Regions from separate parts of the Escherichia marmotae genome, predicted to be linked through region 2. Evidence: predicted binding sites of a transcription regulator. Region 2 holds the regulator's gene; each other region holds the start of a gene.
The links. The regulator LexA, encoded in region 2, represses DNA repair genes until DNA is damaged. The targets are predictions, from matches to a motif close to TNCTGTATGTACATACAGNA.
Positions count from the first base shown of each region.

Region 1: a site for LexA is predicted at 804-823, ahead of rmuC (DNA recombination protein RmuC). Genes of this name have one in related genera too.
Region 3: a site for LexA is predicted at 867-886, ahead of dinG (ATP-dependent DNA helicase DinG). Genes of this name have one in related genera too.

Region 1 covers NZ_CP025979.1:3,162,957-3,165,231, reverse strand. The annotation lists gene udp (uridine phosphorylase) at 1-726, shown strand, start outside; gene rmuC (DNA recombination protein RmuC) at 867-2,275, shown strand, end outside.
Region 2 covers NZ_CP025979.1:3,612,656-3,614,930, forward strand. The annotation lists gene plsB (glycerol-3-phosphate 1-O-acyltransferase PlsB) at 1-162, opposite strand, end outside; gene dgkA (diacylglycerol kinase) at 333-701, shown strand; gene lexA (transcriptional repressor LexA) at 811-1,419, shown strand; gene dinF (MATE family efflux transporter DinF) at 1,492-2,275, shown strand, end outside.
Region 3 covers NZ_CP025979.1:1,603,548-1,605,822, reverse strand. The annotation lists gene rhlE (ATP-dependent RNA helicase RhlE) at 1-65, shown strand, start outside; gene ybiA (riboflavin biosynthesis intermediates N-glycosidase) at 299-781, opposite strand; gene dinG (ATP-dependent DNA helicase DinG) at 901-2,275, shown strand, end outside.

The sequences.
Region 1 (2,275 bases), 450 kb from region 2:
AAAAACGATTTACAAGGGGCTACGCTAGCCATCGTTCCTGGCGACCCGGATCGTGTGGAAAAGATCGCCGCGCTAATGGATAAGCCGGTTAAACTGGCATCTCACCGCGAATTCACCACCTGGCGTGCAGAGCTGGATGGTAAACCTGTTATCGTTTGTTCTACCGGTATCGGTGGTCCGTCGACTTCTATTGCCGTTGAAGAACTGGCACAGCTTGGCATTCGCACTTTCCTGCGTATCGGTACGACTGGCGCTATTCAGCCGCATATTAATGTTGGTGATGTACTGGTTACTACGGCGTCTGTTCGTCTGGATGGCGCGAGCCTGCATTTCGCACCGCTGGAATTCCCGGCAGTGGCTGATTTCGAATGTACTACCGCGCTGGTTGAAGCAGCGAAGTCTATTGGTGCAACCACTCACGTGGGTGTGACTGCCTCTTCTGACACTTTCTACCCGGGCCAGGAACGTTACGACACTTATTCTGGCCGTGTAGTCCGTCACTTTAAAGGCTCTATGGAAGAGTGGCAGGCGATGGGCGTAATGAACTATGAGATGGAATCTGCAACTCTGCTGACCATGTGTGCAAGCCAGGGCCTGCGTGCCGGTATGGTAGCTGGCGTTATTGTTAACCGCACCCAGCAAGAGATCCCGAATGCTGAGACGATGAAACAAACCGAAAGCCATGTGGTGAAAATCGTGGTGGAAGCGGCGCGTCGTCTGCTGTAATTCTCTTCTCCTGTCTGAAGGCCGATACGTTCGGCCTTTTGTATTTTTGCGTAGCGCCTCGCAGGAAATGCCTTTCCAACTGGACGTTTGTACAGCACAATTCTATTTTGTGCGGGTAAGTTGTTGCGTCAGGAGGCTTTGTGGATTTCTCAATCATTGTTTATGCCATTATTGCACTGGTCAGTGTGGCCATCGGCTGGCTGTTTGCCAGTTATCAACATGCACAGCAAAAAGCCGAGCAACTAGCCGAACGTGAAGAGATGGTTGCGGAGTTAAGTGCGGCAAAACAACAAATTACCCAAAGTGAGCACTGGCGTGAAGAGTGTGAACTACTCAATAACGAAGTGCGCAGCCTGCAAAGTATTAACACCTCGCTGGAGGCCGATCTGCGTGAAGTGACCACGCGGATGGAGGCCGCACAGCAACATGCTGACGATAAAATTCGCCAGATGATCAACAGCGAACAGCGTTTAAGCGAGCAGTTTGAAAACCTCGCTAACCGTATTTTTGAACACAGCAATCGCCGGGTTGATGAACAAAATCGCCAGAGTCTGAACAGCCTTTTGTCGCCGCTGCGTGAACAACTGGATGGTTTTCGCCGTCAGGTTCAGGACAGTTTTGGTAAAGAAGCACAAGAACGCCATACCCTGACCCACGAAATTCGCAATCTCCAACAACTCAACGCCCAAATGGCCCAGGAAGCAATCAACCTGACACGGGCGCTAAAAGGCGACAATAAAACCCAGGGTAACTGGGGCGAAGTGGTATTAACGCGAGTACTGGAGGCTTCCGGGTTGCGTGAGGGGTATGAATATGAAACCCAGGTCAGCATCGAGAATGATGCCCGCTCGCGGATGCAACCAGATGTCATCGTGCGCTTACCACAGGGGAAAGATGTGGTTATCGACGCCAAAATGACGCTGGTCGCTTATGAACGCTACTTCAATGCGGAAGACGACTACACCCGCGAAAGCGCATTGCAGGAACATATCGCGTCGGTGCGTAACCATATCCGCTTGTTGGGGCGTAAAGATTATCAGCAGCTTCCGGGGTTAAGAACCCTGGATTACGTGCTGATGTTTATCCCCGTCGAACCGGCATTCTTACTGGCGCTGGACAGGCAGCCGGAGCTAATCACCGAAGCGTTGAAAAACAATATTATGCTGGTTAGCCCCACCACGCTGCTGGTGGCGTTGCGTACTATCGCCAACCTGTGGCGTTATGAGCATCAAAGCCGTAACGCCCAGCAAATCGCTGATCGTGCCAGCAAGCTGTACGACAAAATGCGCCTGTTTGTTGATGATATGTCTGCGATTGGTCAAAGTCTGGATAAAGCGCAGGATAACTATCGCCAGGCGATGAAAAAACTTTCTTCAGGTCGCGGAAATGTGCTGGCGCAGGCAGAAGCGTTTCGTGGTTTAGGGGTAGAAATTAAACGCGAGATTAATCCGGATTTGGCCGATCAGGCGGTAAGCCAGGACGAAGAGTACCGATTGCGGTCGGTTCCGGAGCAGCCGAATGGTGAAGCTTATCAACGTGATGATGAATA
Region 2 (2,275 bases):
CAGCAAATCCGCTTTTGAGTTGTACGGTAAAACGTACATAATTGGACGAGAGGTATCGAGTCCCAGTTCCGGGGCAGGATCTGCCGGAATAGACTTGCTTTTTACCAGGATGCTTAATGGTAAATTCAGTAATTTGTAGTAAATTCGTGGCCAGCCGGACATAAACGATGTAAAGCCTCTGGTTAATAATGCAAATGCGCGGCAAGGATAGCAGAAAGTCATGGGAAATTCTGTGGTATCCGCTCATGTTTCGCGCGGCGTTATGCAAACCCGAGTCATCGGATTTAACGGTACACTGATATTGACGCTCATAATGTAAAAAGGTTCTTTCAATGGCCAATAATACCACTGGATTCACTCGAATTATCAAAGCTGCTGGCTATTCCTGGAAAGGGTTACGCGCAGCATGGATCAACGAAGCGGCATTCCGTCAGGAAGGCGTTGCGGTATTGTTGGCGGTGATCATCGCCTGCTGGCTGGATGTGGACGCGATAACCCGCGTACTGCTTATTAGCTCCGTCATGTTGGTCATGATCGTAGAAATTCTCAATAGCGCCATCGAGGCCGTAGTTGACCGTATTGGCTCCGAATACCATGAGCTTTCCGGGCGAGCGAAAGATATGGGGTCCGCGGCGGTGTTGATCGCGATTATCGTCGCAGTGATTACCTGGTGCATCCTGTTATGGTCGCATTTTGGATAACCCTTCCAGAATTCGATAAATCTCTGGTTTATTGTGCAGTTTATGGTTCCAAAATCACCTTTTGCTGTATATACTCACAGCATAACTGTATATACACCCAGGGGGCGGAATGAAAGCGTTAACGGCCAGGCAGCAAGAGGTGTTTGATCTCATTCGTGATCACATCAGCCAGACAGGTATGCCGCCGACGCGTGCGGAAATCGCGCAGCGTTTGGGGTTCCGTTCCCCAAATGCGGCTGAAGAACATCTGAAGGCGCTGGCACGCAAAGGCGTTATTGAAATTGTTTCCGGCGCATCGCGCGGGATCCGTCTGTTGCATGAAGAGGAAGAAGGGCTGCCGCTGGTAGGCCGTGTGGCTGCTGGTGAACCGCTTCTGGCGCAACAGCATATTGAAGGTCATTATCAGGTCGATCCTTCCCTGTTCAAACCGAATGCCGATTTCCTGCTGCGCGTCAGCGGGATGTCGATGAAAGATATCGGCATTATGGATGGCGATCTGCTGGCAGTGCATAAAACCCAGGATGTACGTAATGGTCAGGTCGTTGTCGCGCGTATTGATGACGAAGTTACCGTTAAACGTCTGAAAAAGCAGGGTAATAAAGTCGAACTGCTGCCAGAAAACAGTGAGTTTAAACCGATTGTCGTTGACCTTCGTCAGCAGAGCTTCACTATTGAAGGGCTGGCAGTTGGGGTTATTCGCAACGGCGACTGGCTGTAATATATCTCTGATACCGCGATGCCGCCTGGCGTCGCGGTTTGTTTTTCATCTCTCTTCATCAGGCTTGTCGGCATGGCATTCCTCACTTCATCTGATAAAGCGCTCTGGCATCTCGCCTTACCCATGATCTTCTCCAATATTACCGTTCCTTTGCTGGGGTTGGTTGATACGGCGGTTATTGGTCATCTTGATAGTCCGGTTTATCTGGGCGGCGTGGCGGTTGGTGCAACGGCGACCAGCTTTCTCTTTATGCTGTTGCTGTTTTTGCGTATGAGTACTACCGGGCTTACTGCACAGGCTTTTGGTGCTCAAAATCCTCAGGCATTAGCGCGGGCGCTGGTGCAGCCGTTGCTGTTGGCGTTGGGGGCTGGGGCGTTGATTGCTCTACTGCGTACGCCGATTATCGATCTGGCGCTGCATATTGTTGGTGGTAGCGAAGCAGTGCTGGAACAGGCGCGGCGCTTTCTTGAAATCCGTTGGCTAAGCGCCCCGGCGTCGCTGGCGAATCTGGTGCTGCTTGGCTGGTTGCTCGGTGTGCAATATGCCCGTGCGCCAGTGATTTTGTTAGTGGTTGGCAATATCCTCAACATTGTGCTGGATATCTGGCTGGTGATGGGACTGCATATGAACGTGCAGGGCGCAGCGCTGGCGACGGTTGTTGCAGAATATGCGACGTTGCTGATTGGTCTGCTCATGGTACGTAAAATCCTCAAACTGCGCGGTATCTCCGGCGAAATGCTGAAAACAGCCTGGCGAGGAAACTTCCGTCGCTTACTGGCGCTTAACCGCGACATCATGCTTCGCTCATTGCTGTTGCAACTCTGCTTTGGCGCAATAACGGTTATTGGCGCGCGGC
Region 3 (2,275 bases), 2.0 Mb from region 2:
ATGCCAAACCGGCAGGCGAGCAACAACGTCGCCGCCGTCCGCGTAAACCTGCCGCAGCTCAGTAATCTTTTATGCCGGGTAATGCCCGGCATCTGAGACTGATGACAAACGCAAAACTGCCTGATGCGCTACGCTTATCAGGCCTACGTGGTTCCTACAATATATTGAATTTTAACAACTTGTAGGCCGGATAAGGCGTTCGCGCCGCATCCGGCATATCACTACAAGCGCTAGTCAGCAATTTGCAAGCGCGGCAAAAAGATTTCTCTGTTTTACCGCCCACAAGCCACCCGATGCGTTACTTCTCCGCAGCCAATTGTTCGCGCAGCTCCATTAAAAGGTAGCCCAGGCGATTCTTGCCCTGACCATTACCGCCATCTCCCCAGTAAGCATCATTTTTCGTATGCTCAACCAGTTTCGCTGACGCGGTTGCCAGCAGGAGCGCGCGCAGTTCTGCGTGTTGTTCGAATTTAGCGCGAAGCGCTTTGCGCATCACCTCTTCTTTTATCGACTCCCAGTTTTTACGCAGGGGCTTAGAACGGTCACGCCCCATACGCGCGGCGATCATGGGTGAGGAAATCCGGCGGATCTCTTCGTGGTATTTTTCATCAAGGAACTTTTGTGCCTGAAAATAGTGTTCTGAGGTGGGCCAGGTTTTGCCGTCAATCTTGATGGCCCAGGCGGCAAAGTTAGAAAAATCCCCGTAGTCGTCACTGGTGCTGTAGAAATTTATGATGGTGTCTTGCATGACGTGTTGAATCCTTTGTTGTCGAACAGGAATTAGACCGTATTATCCTGGCGGTTATTGCGAGCCACTTTCCAGAAACAGAAAAATCATTACCCCTGAAAACTGAAAAATGCCACAATATTGGCTGTTTATACAGTATTTCAGGTTTTCTCATGGCATTAACCGCCGCGCTTAAAGCGCAAATTGCCGCCTGGTATAAGGCGCTTCAGGAACAGATCCCCGACTTTATTCCCCGTGCGCCGCAGCGGCAGATGATTGCGGATGTCGCCAAAACACTGGCCGGAGAAGAAGGGCGGCATCTGGCGATTGAAGCCCCCACCGGCGTTGGGAAAACGCTCTCCTATTTGATCCCCGGCATCGCCATTGCCCGCGAAGAGCAAAAAACGCTGGTGGTGAGTACCGCTAACGTGGCGTTGCAGGATCAGATCTACAGCAAAGATTTGCCGCTGCTGAAAAAGATCATTCCCGATCTAAAATTCACCGCCGCTTTCGGGCGTGGGCGCTACGTTTGCCCGCGTAACCTGACGGCGCTTGCCAGTACCGAACCCACACAACAGGATCTGCTCGCGTTTCTCGACGATGAACTGACACCGAACAATCAGGAAGAACAAAAACGTTGTGCAAAGCTGAAGGGCGATCTCGATACTTATAAATGGGATGGCCTGCGCGATCACACTGATATCGCCATTGATGACGATCTCTGGCGTCGTCTGAGTACCGACAAAGCCAGTTGCCTCAACCGTAACTGTTATTACTACCGCGAATGTCCGTTTTTTGTTGCCCGCCGGGAAATTCAGGAAGCGGAAGTGGTAGTGGCAAACCATGCGCTGGTGATGGCGGCGATGGAAAGCGAAGCGGTATTGCCAGAACCGAAAAATTTGCTGCTGGTGCTGGATGAAGGTCATCACCTGCCGGACGTGGCGCGGGATGCGCTGGAAATGAGCGCGGAAATTACTGCCCCCTGGTATCGGCTACAACTGGATCTGTTCACAAAACTGGTCGCCACCTGCATGGAGCAGTTTCGCCCGAAGACCATTCCACCGCTGGCGATCCCTGAACGGTTGAATGCGCATTGTGAAGAGTTATATGAGCTTATCGCCTCTTTAAACAACATCCTCAATCTCTATATGCCTGCCGGGCAAGAGGCAGAGCACCGTTTTGCGATGGGCGAATTGCCGGATGAAGTACTGGAGATCTGCCAGCGGCTGGCAAAACTGACCGAGATGCTGCGTGGTCTGGCTGAGTTATTCCTCAATGATTTAAGTGAGAAAACCGGTAGCCATGACATTGTGCGTTTGCATCGACTGATTTTGCAGATGAACCGCGCGCTGGGGATGTTTGAGGCGCAGAGCAAACTCTGGCGGCTGGCGTCTCTGGCGCAATCTTCTGGTGCGCCGGTAACCAAATGGGCGACGCGGGAAGAACGCGACGGGCAGCTACATCTCTGGTTTCACTGTGTGGGGATCCGCGTCAGCGATCAACTCGAAAGGCTGCTGTGGCGCAGTATTCCGCACATTATTATCACTT